3 regions of the Rhizobium sp. CB3060 genome follow, and region 3 is predicted to be linked to each of the others. Evidence: predicted binding sites of a transcription regulator. Region 3 holds the regulator's gene; each other region holds the start of a gene.
The links. The regulator LexA, encoded in region 3, represses DNA repair genes until DNA is damaged. The targets are predictions, from matches to a motif close to TGTTCNNNNTGTGTTCNG.
Positions count from the first base shown of each region.

Region 1: N2601_RS02060 (PA0069 family radical SAM protein) is a predicted target of LexA. The motif match lies at 2,224-2,241, and genes of this name have one in related genera.
Region 2: dinB (DNA polymerase IV) is a predicted target of LexA. The motif match lies at 1,869-1,886, and genes of this name have one in related genera.

Region 1 covers NZ_CP104158.1:422,027-425,687, forward strand. Annotated here, with positions in the region: gene N2601_RS02050 (phosphotransferase enzyme family protein) at 1-117, shown strand, start outside; gene N2601_RS02055 (ribonuclease HII) at 134-793, opposite strand; gene N2601_RS02060 (PA0069 family radical SAM protein) at 997-2,154, opposite strand; gene N2601_RS02065 (glycosyl transferase) at 2,395-2,913, shown strand; gene N2601_RS02070 (hypothetical protein) at 3,092-3,406, shown strand; gene moaB (molybdenum cofactor biosynthesis protein B) at 3,416-3,661, opposite strand, start outside.
Region 2 covers NZ_CP104161.1:220,873-224,533, reverse strand. Annotated here, with positions in the region: gene N2601_RS33225 (SOS response-associated peptidase) at 1-190, opposite strand, end outside; gene N2601_RS33220 (SOS response-associated peptidase family protein) at 247-744, shown strand; gene dinB (DNA polymerase IV) at 741-1,829, opposite strand; gene N2601_RS33210 (hypothetical protein) at 2,455-2,715, shown strand; gene N2601_RS33205 (VOC family protein) at 2,828-3,196, opposite strand; gene N2601_RS33200 (ImuA family protein) at 3,548-3,661, shown strand, end outside.
Region 3 covers NZ_CP104158.1:1,284,186-1,287,846, forward strand. Annotated here, with positions in the region: gene N2601_RS06365 (ComEC/Rec2 family competence protein) at 1-1,440, shown strand, start outside; gene lexA (transcriptional repressor LexA) at 1,421-2,143, opposite strand; gene N2601_RS06375 (DUF2721 domain-containing protein) at 2,537-3,028, opposite strand; gene N2601_RS06380 (mechanosensitive ion channel family protein) at 3,134-3,661, opposite strand, start outside.

The DNA.
Region 1 (3,661 bases), 860 kb from region 3:
AATGGTGTGGAAAGATATCGCCGCAACATTGAAGAGGGCCATGCTGATATCTACCGGCGCGATGTTGCCTATATCAGCGAGCACCGAAGCGAGATCATGGCCTGCCTCGCAGGATAACGAGAACTCGCGGCTGTCAGGCTTCATCCCGTCGGAGCGGCCGGAAACTCATGCGATGTAGCGAGCAGGGGCCGTGCTTCTCGATGCCGGCGCGGTGCTCAGGCGTCCCGTAGCCGACATGGGCGGCAAAGCCGTATGCGGGGAAGACATCTCCGGCGCGGGCCATCATCCGGTCGCGCGTCACCTTGGCCACGATCGAGGCTGCGGCAATGGAAAAGGAGCGGGCATCGCCCTTGACCACGGCTTTTCCCGGGCAAGCGAGGCCGCCGGGCACATCCAACCCATCCGTCAGCACGTAGCTTGCCGGCACGGCCAGGCTGCAGATGGCACGGCGCATGGCGTCGAGGCTCGCCTTGCGAATATCGGTGATATCGATACGCGCCGCGCTCGAAGAAGCAATGGAGACGGTCGCGGTCGAGAGGATTTCGACAAACAGCGCCTCGCGCCTGATGGCCGAAAGCTGCTTGGAATCGTTCAATCCCTCGGGAATGCGTTCCGGATCGAGAATGACTGCGGCCGCGACGACTGGACCTGCAAGAGGCCCGCGCCCGGCTTCATCGGCACCTGCGACAGGCCAGTGTCCAGCGCGGCGGGCAATCAGCTCCAACTCGAAGGTTGGAACGATCGGGCCCTCGTCGAAAAGCATGGGAGAATCGGATGGTGTGCTGCGTGGCATGCGGCAAGCTCGCACACCATCCGATCTCCTGCAAGCCCCCGGTGGATCAAGGCGGCGAACCAGGGGGCTCTTCCGGCGGGCAGGGAAACCCGCGGGAAAGGGTCAGAGCAATTCCGGGAAAAGTGCGTGAGCCGCTTTCCGTCCGGAATTGCGAAAAAACAAAAAGATAGAGCGGTTCTAAGATTCCGCGAAAGCTGAACCGCTCAGAGCAGCGAAAGCTGCACGCCGCTGCCATCCGGCGGCACAAACAGGTCGTCGCGCAATGCGATACTGCGGCGGGTGAGCTCCAGCCGCTTGGTTGCCATTTCGAAACGGCGGCTGATCTGCCAGGCATAGGGGCCTGCGCCCTTCATGCGTTTGCCGAACTCGGCATCGTAATCCTTGCCGCCGCGCATGGAGCGGATCAGCGACATGACATGGCGGTAGCGATCCGGATAGTTCTGCAGCAGCCAGTCGCGGAAGAGCGGGCTGACCTCCAGCGGCAGGCGCAGGATGACATAGGTTGCTTCCAGGGCGCCGGCGGCCTTGCTGGCGTCGAGGATGCGCTCGATTTCGTGGTCGTTGAGCGCCGGAATGATCGGCGCCACCATGACTGCCGTCTGGATACCGGCCTCGCTGAGCACCCGGATCGCCTCCAGCCGCCGCTGCGGCGTCGCCGCGCGCGGTTCCATGGTGCGCGCCAGCTTGCGGTCGAGCGTGGTCACGGAAATACCGACCCGAACCAGGTTCTTGGCGGCCATCTCTTGGAGAATATCGATATCGCGCATGATCAGCGCTGACTTGGTGACGATCGCAACCGGATGGTTTGCCTTGTTCAGCACTTCGAGAATCTGCCGCATGATGCGCCATTCCTTCTCGATCGGCTGATAGGGGTCGGTATTGGTGCCGATGGCGATGACGCGCGGCTTGTAGCCGGGCTTGGCCAGCTCCCGTTCCAGAAGCCGCGCCGCGTCCGGCTTGGCGAAGAGCTTTGATTCGAAATCGAGTCCCGCCGACAGGCCCATATAGGCATGCGTCGGCCGTGCGAAACAATAGATGCAGCCATGCTCGCAGCCACGATAGGGATTGATGGAACGATCGAAGGATATATCGGGCGATTCGTTGCGTGTGATTGCCGTACGCGGCTTCTCCACCTGGACTTCGGTTTTGAAAGGCGGCAGTTCTTCGAGTGTTTGCCAGCCGTCATCGAATGTCTCACGTCGCAGCGGTTCGAATCGGCCGCTCGGGTTCAGCCCGGCGCCGCGACCGCGCCGGCGGTCGATCTCGACTCTGAGACCGGTGTCGGCGATCAAAGCATTGGCAACATCTGCCGTATTGGCAGGCGCAAATGCGACCTGCCCTGCAAGGGACTGCTCGTTCATCGGTAACTCCGGGGCGGTTCATGGCATCGCATGCCGCGTCTAAGATGATTAAATTCCTATCCGACAAACGAGAACATTGCAAGAACAAAATGCGCGATTACGCTCCGCCGCGCAGCGTGTACATGCCGACGAGCAGAGGTCCCGGTGGCATTGTGAACCTGCACATAAGCCTTGTCTAAACCTTCGGGTTTAAAGGGTTATGTGCTGGCAATAAATTGTGCGGCGCTTTATAAATGGGCAATGTTGACAGTAATCATCGAATGCCAGGATCAGGAACCTGAGCTGGCGCAGACATTGGCGGCCCTGGTAGCGGGCGCGATCGAAGGTTTGGTGTGCGACGTCGTCGTGCTCGATCATGGCTCGCGTGATGGCACCTCGCATGTGGCCGACGCTGCCGGCTGCCGTTTCTATTCCCAGTGGGATATCAAAGACATACTGCATTCGGCGCGCGGCGAATGGCTGCTTTTCGTCGAGCCCGGCGCCCGCCCGCAAGCCGGCTGGATCGATGAGATTGCCGAATATGTCTCGCTGAATAAGGTGCCGGCGCGCTTCACCGCGTCGCGGGGTTATCGACGGCCTTTGTTCCAGCGCATCGGCCGCAGCCTGCCGCCTCTGGAACTGGGTTTGCTCCTCTCCAAGCGACAGGCCATCGCCGCCGCCAAAACGGGCATGCGGCTTGCCGAATTCGCCAGGGGGCAAAAGAGCCGCCAACTGTCGAGCGAGCTAATTCCCTCTTGGGTCGCACGCGCGGCAAGGTAGCGCATTGTAATCAATCCAGATTCCATTTGAAAATAAGAGAATTTCTGTCATAATTTTCATATGGCGGCACGTCTCGCGTGTCGCGTCAGGCGGCCGACCATGAAGATGCCGGTATGCGGCAGAGCAGGTCAGCGGAACTCTCCTCTTCCGCCGGATTTCCGGCGAAAGGAGGTGCGTCATGGGACGCACGATGCTCTGCCGCCTCATCGGAACGGCCCTTGTGGCAACGGCAATCCTTCATCCGAGTACTGCAGCTTCGCAAGCGATGTTCGCATGCGCTGAACGCGCCGATATGGTCGCTTTTCTGGAAGCGCACTATTCCGAAAAGCTCTCGGCCATTGGTCAGCTCGATCCGAGGAATATTATCGAGGTCTTTGCTGCTGAAAGCGGCAGTTGGACAATGATGATCACCGGTGTCTCCGGCCGAAGCTGCGTGATCCTCACGGGTCAGAATTGGGAATCAATTCCTGCCTTGCCTGGATCGAAGGCATAAAGCGCCAGCTTATTTTGAGCCGGCACCGCGCTTTAGATGTTCATCGAGCCGCGGCATGATCTCCACGAAATTGCAGGGCATATGGCGGTAGTCGAGTTGCGCCTTTAAAATGCCGTCCCAGGCATCCTTGCAGGCGCCAGGGGAGCCCGGCAGCACGAAGATGAAGGTGGCGTTGGCAACGCCGCCGGTTGCACGCGACTGGATCGTCGCCGTGCCGATCTTGTCGTAGGAGATGCGATGGAACACCTCGGAAAA
Region 2 (3,661 bases), on a different replicon from region 3:
GCTGGACGAGCTCGGCCTCATCGCCGGCTCCATCGATCGTCCGGACGATGGGGCCGACATCGGTGATCTTGATGTCCTCCCGCGCCTCGAGGTTCGGTATGCCTTCACCAAAGCGGATCTTGATCTTCAGATCGGCGAAGTCCTTTGCGATCGAAGCAGCATCCACCATCAGCCGATAATCATTGCACATACGTCCCTCATTTCAGGTTGGTTGCCTCGAAAAATTGTTCCTGATATGTTCTATCTATGATGAGCGCGAAGGTTTTCCAGTCCGACGCCCCGCTCGACGAGCGCCGCGTCATCATAAGACGCCATGACGGCGATGTGGAGATGGTGGAGCTGCCGTGGGGACTGCGCCCGCGGGACGGCGGTCCACGCGCCGTCAACGTCGTCCGATCGGAAGGACGGACGTTTCCGACCCACCGCTGCCTAGTGCCGGCCTCGGAGTTTCGCCATAAAAGCTTCAGCTTTTCGCTCGCCAATGGCGACTGGTTCTATTTCGCGGGGATCTGGCGGCCGGCGTCTGAGAATTGGCCGGAGGCCTATGCCATCCTCACCATCGAGGCGAATGCCGACATCGCGCCTATTCACGATCGGCAGATGGCGGTGCTGGCACGCGACCAGCGCATGGCCTGGCTGGATGGACTTGTCCACGAAGAGGAAATCCTCCGGCCGCTGCCGGCGGGCACCTTCCGGGTCAAGCGTCGCGCCGGCGAGCCTGCCCAGCCGATGCTGGCGGTCTAAAGCGCCAACCGCAGTTGCGGTTCCGTTCCGGCGGCGCGCCTTTCGAGCGACGACAGCGAGACGCCGAGCAGGCGAATGCCCTTTCGGGGCGGAAAGATCGGCGCCAGCAGCAGGCCGACGATCTCCTCCAGGTCGGCGATCGCGGCCAGAGGAGTGGGAACAGTCTTGCTGCGGGTGATCTGGTTGAAATCGGCATATTTGACCTTGAGCGTCACCGTCTTGGCGCCGATCCCATTGGCCTCGCAATAACCCCACACCTTTTCGATCAACGGCTGAAGCCCTTCGCGGGCCGGCTCGTAAGCGTGGAGATCCTGTGAGAATGTATCTTCGGCGCCGACGGATTTGCGCACCCGGTTCGGCCTGACCTGGCGCTCATCGATGCCGCGCGCGATGCCATAGAAATAGGGTCCGGACTTTCCGAAATGTTCGACTAGAAACTCGAGAGTCTGCTGCTTGAGATCAGCGCCGGTTTCGATCCCAAGCCGGTGCATCTTTTCCGCCGTTGCCGGGCCGACGCCATGAAATTTCTTGACGGGAAGGGCTTCGACGAAGGCCGGCCCGTTCTTCGGGGTGATGACCGCCTGGCCGTTGGGCTTGTTGAGGTCGCTCGCCGTCTTCGCGAGGAACTTGTTATAGGAGATGCCGGCCGAGGCGTTGAGGCCGGTGACCGCTTTGATCCTGGCGCGGATCTCCAGTGCAATCTCGGTGGCGATCTCCATGCCCTTGAGATTGTGCGTGACATCCAGATAGGCCTCATCGAGTGACAACGGCTCGATCATTGGCGTGTATTCGGCGAAGATTTCGCGGATCTGCTGCGACACCGCCTTATAGACATCGAAGCGCGGCGGCACGAAGATCAGGTCGGGGCATTTGCGTTTGGCGGTGACCGACGGCATCGCTGAGTGAACGCCGAATTTGCGCGCCTCGTAGCTCGCCGCCGCGACCACGCCGCGAGCGGCAGATCCACCGACGGCAATAGGCTTGCCTCGCAGTTCCGGATTATCGCGCTGCTCGACCGACGCATAAAACGCGTCCATGTCGACATGGACGATTTTTCGGACGGGGGTCGTGCTCATGTCATTCATGGCGGCTTCGGCGATCGCGATTGTATCGGCATTCACTGCCGAAACAAAAAGAGAACATAGCAGGCTTCGGCGCGATATCAACCATTTCGATCGGCGCTTAGCCCTGGCCGTCGCAGCTACCGGCCGCCGGCAGCGTTCTCATCCCGTGGAAATCAACAGCAGGAAACGCCAAAATGGCGGGTGAGGGGGAGGCCATATGCCACCTCCTATTAATCTCGGCGCGAGTCGAAGATCGCTGCGTCCTCTATACTCAGGCTGCAAGAGACGGTCCTCCGCTGGCTCGTCAGGTCGCTGATCGGTTCATCTGGTCGAAAATGCTAGGGCCGCCGTCAACGAACGAATGAGCTTAAGGCACACACTCGTTAGGCGCCGATCTTGTCAGAATCGATGAGGTCACGCTTTGACGGTCGCCTGGAAGTGTGGGCCATCGTCGTGGAATTGGCTGCTTGCGCAGTCGCCGCTCTGATCGATATTCTTTCAAAATCAAACGGCAGGAATGGTTGTAGCAATGTTGAATTATGTGCTCCGCTCACCGATAACAATCTGGTCTATGGCTGCTCCGGCTGTGGTTTTTCTGGCTGGAGCAATCCTTGGTGCGTTGATGGGACCGCTTCCGCCGTTCGTCATGACAGTTGAATTCGCATTGCTCACTTTGACGATGGCGCTATCCGCGCTCGGTGTCCTGCTCAGCGTTGCGCCTCCATCCATCACAAGGCGTGAGGTGAAATGGGCGAACGAAAATGCCGCCATCCTCTACACGGTCCCCGTAACCTTCGAGGAAGTGGATTTTATTCCACCTCTTTTGAGCAGGGTTGCCGCTTATCGGGATGATGACGGCAAGCGCCGGCGCGTGCCATCTTACGAGTTGCGGGCATTGCGTGCTTGAGCCTATGCCTCCACGGCTTGGAGCCAGGGAGCGCAATCAAAGCACCCGCCACGCCGCGGCAAGAAGGATAGGTTCAAGGCGAAATTGGTGACCGCAAACATTGGCCTGCAGCCTAGCGGCTGGTCACTCTGATGTAATAGCCGTCAGGGTCGGTCACGCGGAAGTCTCGAAGACCCCATGGGCGGCTAGCGAGATCGGAGACGTCACATTGCTCTTTCCTTGCGACTTCATAAGCGAAATCGACGTCGTCGACACTGAGAACAATTTCAACGCCGCGACCGAGTCTCTCATTTTGATGGGCATACAGCGGATGATCTTGGCCGAGAGCTTCCACGCTATTGATACCGATCACCGCGTCGCCGTTAATCAGTTTTGTGTAACCGTCTGAGCTGTGCCCGCTGATTTGAAAGCCCAGGAACCGGCAATAGAAATCAGCAGATTTTCTAACGCTCGCAACGAAAAGCTCGAGTCGAAGATTCATAGAGAACTCCACATCAGACAAATGTCGTCACTCCCTGTACCACGCGGATTTCGCGCGAAAACAAAACAAACACTAGTCAAAGTGAGAATACTCTTGTGTAGCTCGGATGCTTTCGTGGACGTAGCATTCTGGAAAACGACGTTATTCGCTTTGAGATGCCGATCGCTTCTAGGGGTCATGTGAAAAAATTCCCAATTCAGCCATCGAATTGAATCCGTTTATGGAATCCGTCAGGTCCACGCCCCGCTCAACTTGAACGCGTCCGGCGCGCATTGACTCGTTTTCGCTTTGAGAACAAATAAAGAACATATCGCATTTTCGCAAGTCAAGACGGGTTGCCGTAAGGAGATCATGACCACATCAGTCGCCACTTCGAATGCCGTTCTCGACGAGTTGCGCGAGAAAATCGCCAGCCTGGAAGGAGCGGGTATGCGCCGCCGCAGTGTTTTGCCGTTCGGGGTCGGC
Region 3 (3,661 bases):
GTCGGTTTACGCTACGCCCTCAGTCTGTTTTTCGGCGTGGCACAGGCTTGGCCAACAAAGAAGATTGCGGCCTTCGGCGCGCTAGTTACAGTGACGGCTTATTATCTCATTTCCGGCTTCGGGGTATCCGCGGAGCGTGCCTTCATCATGATGGCTATCATGCTGATCGCCGTGCTCTTCGACCGACCATCCATTAGCCTGCGCAACGTGGCGCTATCGGCGATAGTCATTCTCATACTGTCGCCTTCGCAGGCGCTCGGACCAAGTTTTCAGATGTCTTACGCCGCGACCCTGGCGTTGGTGTCCGGCTATTCGCTCTGGGCGAGGAGGCCGCATCGGGAGAGCGTTCTCTCCCGGTTCCGGGTCATGCGTCCGCTGCTCTTCGTTTCCCGTTTCTTCGGAAGCATATTGTCGACCTCTTTTATAGGCGGCGCATCGACGGCAATCTTCTCGATAGAACATTTTCACCGGTTGGCGACATATGGCCTCGTTGCCAATCTGGCGGCTATGCCGGTCGTCTCCTTTGTCGTCATGCCGTTTGGCATGGCGGCGACGCTACTGATGCCATTTGGCGTTGATGCCCCTTTCTGGCAGATAACCGGCTGGGGACTTGATGTCGTCATCGTCATTGCCAAAACGGTTGCCGCCTGGGGCGGTAATATTCCCTTCGGCCGGCTGCCGGTCTGGCTGTTCCCGACGGTCATAGCCGGCTTCTTGCTGATGACCTTGCTGAGAACATGGCTGCGACATGCAGGTGCGCTCTTGATCACCGGTTCGGTCGCAGTCGTGGCGCTCGGCCCCGGTGTCCTGAAGCCTGATCTCATGATCTCCGAGGACGGCACGCTGGTCGCCTTGTTGCGCAACGGTGCGTTGACGACAAACCGCGAAAAACCGCCGGATTTCATCTTCGAGCAATGGCAAAGAGCATTGGCGATCACCGAGCAGCAACCGCCAACGATGCTTCCGCCGGATAGTCAGCTCCCCAAAATCAGCAAATCAGACAAGCATCGTCGCCTGAATTCCGAAGAACAGAGCGCCGTTCGAAAGGCGATGGATGCGGCATTAGACGCGGCCGGGCCGGGCGGTTTCGCCTGCCAAAAAGGTGCATGGTGCGTGGCAATGCTGGATAATGGCGACATGCTTGTCACCATTGAAGATGCCGCCTATCTCGCTCCGGCCTGCGACACGGCCAATATCGTCATCACCTCCGTACGGCTGCGTCTTGATCGCTGCCGCTCTGGCGCCACGCTCTTCACAGGTGCAACATTGCGCCGCACAGGGTCCATCGAAATGAGCCTTAGCACCGATAAACCGATAATGACGGCAGCGTTTGAAAACCTTTCGCGGCCATGGAGCCTGCATCGCTCCTACGACTGGCGAACAGACACTTTTGGCGCGCCGCTCAAGCCGGCGTCACCGGTCAGTGATAGCGGCGAATGAGACCGACGAGCTTGCCTTGTACCTTCACTCGATCCGGCCCAAAGATGCGGGTTTCGTAAGCAGGGTTTGCCGCTTCAAGCGCGATCGAGGCTCCCTTGCGGCGGAAGCGCTTCAATGTCGCCTCTTCATCATCGACGAGAGCGACGACGATGTCGCCGGGATTGGCGGTCGTGGCGTTGCGGATGATGACGGTATCGCCGTCAAAGATGCCGGCATCGATCATGGAGTCGCCCTTGACCTCCAGCGCATAATGCTCGCCGGAGCCGAGCATGTCGGCGGGAACGGTGATGTCGTGAGTATTGTTCTGGATGGCCGAGATCGGAACGCCGGCGGCAATGCGGCCCATGACGGGTACCGAAACCGAACTGTTGTTGTCCTCACTCACCGGCTTGGTGGGTGCGGGCGGCGGCACAAGTTGCGGCTTGCCAAGGCTACCCTCGATGACGCTTGGCGAAAAGCCGCGGCGAGGCTGCAGGCTCGGGCTATAGGCCTCCGGTAGCTTGATGACCTCCAGCGCCCGGGCCCGGTTCGGCAGGCGACGGATGAAGCCGCGTTCTTCCAAAGCCGTGATGAGACGGTGAATACCGGATTTGGACGCAAGGTCCAGCGCATCTTTCATCTCGTCGAAAGATGGCGGAACACCGGACTCCTTCATTCGTTCGTGAATGAAGAGAAGCAGTTCCTGCTGCTTGCGCGTCAACATCGTTTTGAACCTCGGGACTGAGAAGGTGTCGTGAAACAAATCCAGAACGGACACTATATGTTCCATATGTGTTCCGCAAGCCCTTAAATTTCGGTGAACATTTTGTAGGTGCATCAAATAAATGGGAACATAACAGGTCCCGGGCAGATGACTTTTTTCCCGGCACCTTCAAACTAAATAGCAGAAATATATGCGGAATCGGGCGAAGCAAAATTTCGGACGATCCCAAAACGGATTATCTCCAAGGCGGCGAAAAGCCATGTTCTTCGTTCTATAAGCTCTTTGGAGGACGACACTCTCCGAACCATGGAGAGCAAGCTATGGATCTGACTGGGAATCCGGATTTCTGAGGGGCCGGGATTGGTGCCATCCGTAGTAATATTCGATGGGATATCAATAGGTTGAACTTTTCCTCGAACTCCCGTGCCGGTGCTCGAGCAAGGTACGGTCGTTGGCGATCTGCCTTAGCATGCTGCGCCCGGCCAGAATCATCTCGACGAGAAAGGCCACAAAGGCGCCCATGAGTGCGAAGACGGCAAGGCCAAAGAGCCAGAGCAGCAATTGCTCGCGAAATTGCTGTCGAATTGCACCGCCCATGAGGCCGAGCGTCGCAAGGCATGTGAACACGCCCGATGCCGTGCCGAGCAGAACTGCGATCTCCAGCGCCAATGTTCGCCGTCGCAGATAATAGAGCTGCAGCAACCGCGTTTCATCCGGGTCCTCAGAGGTCACCCGTTCGAAAAGGCTGTTGACCCGGTCGGAGACGCGGGCGAGCCTGGCCGAGAAGACATTGAGGCACCCGGCGGTGCCCGCCAGCAGAAAGACCGGTGTCAGCGCTATTTGAATAACGTGCGCGGCAATAGACGTCAGATGGTCATTCAGCACATTGGATCTCCTTTCTGTCCAACGTCATCCGGTATCGGCTCCAGGGTTGTCGCCTTGCCAAAGAGGGCGCGGAGATGAGGCTGGTGACTGATCTCGCGCGAACGTTCAGGTCGGCGGCGCTGCCGATTGCGTCATTTGCTCAGCGATCTTCTTTCTCTGCAGTGTCATGGCTGCGATCGCGGCATCGGATTTTTCCTCGCCACCCACCTGCACTGTCGGCTGAGCGAAGTCGATGCCGTTTTCCATGAAGGCGTCGCGGATCATGGTATAGGCCTGGCGCCGTATGTAGGTTTGCCGACCGGGGAGGGCGGTAAAAGCAAAGCTCAGTTCGATACCGAAGTCGCCAATTTGCTCCACCCCCTTCATTTTCAGGGTCTCAAGAATCTGCGGTCCGATTTCCGGATCTTCTTTCAACTGCTCTCCGATTTGCTTGACGATCCTTTTCGCCTTGGCGACGTCGGTATTGAACGGAACCCGTAGCAGGAATTTATCGATCGCCCAGTCGCGGCTCATGTTCTGAACGGCGCCGAGTTCGCCGAAGGGAACTGTGAACACCGGACCATGATGATGTCGAAGCCTGACGGAACGCAGGCTGAACGATTCCACGGTTCCCTTGTAGCTGCCGCTTTGAAC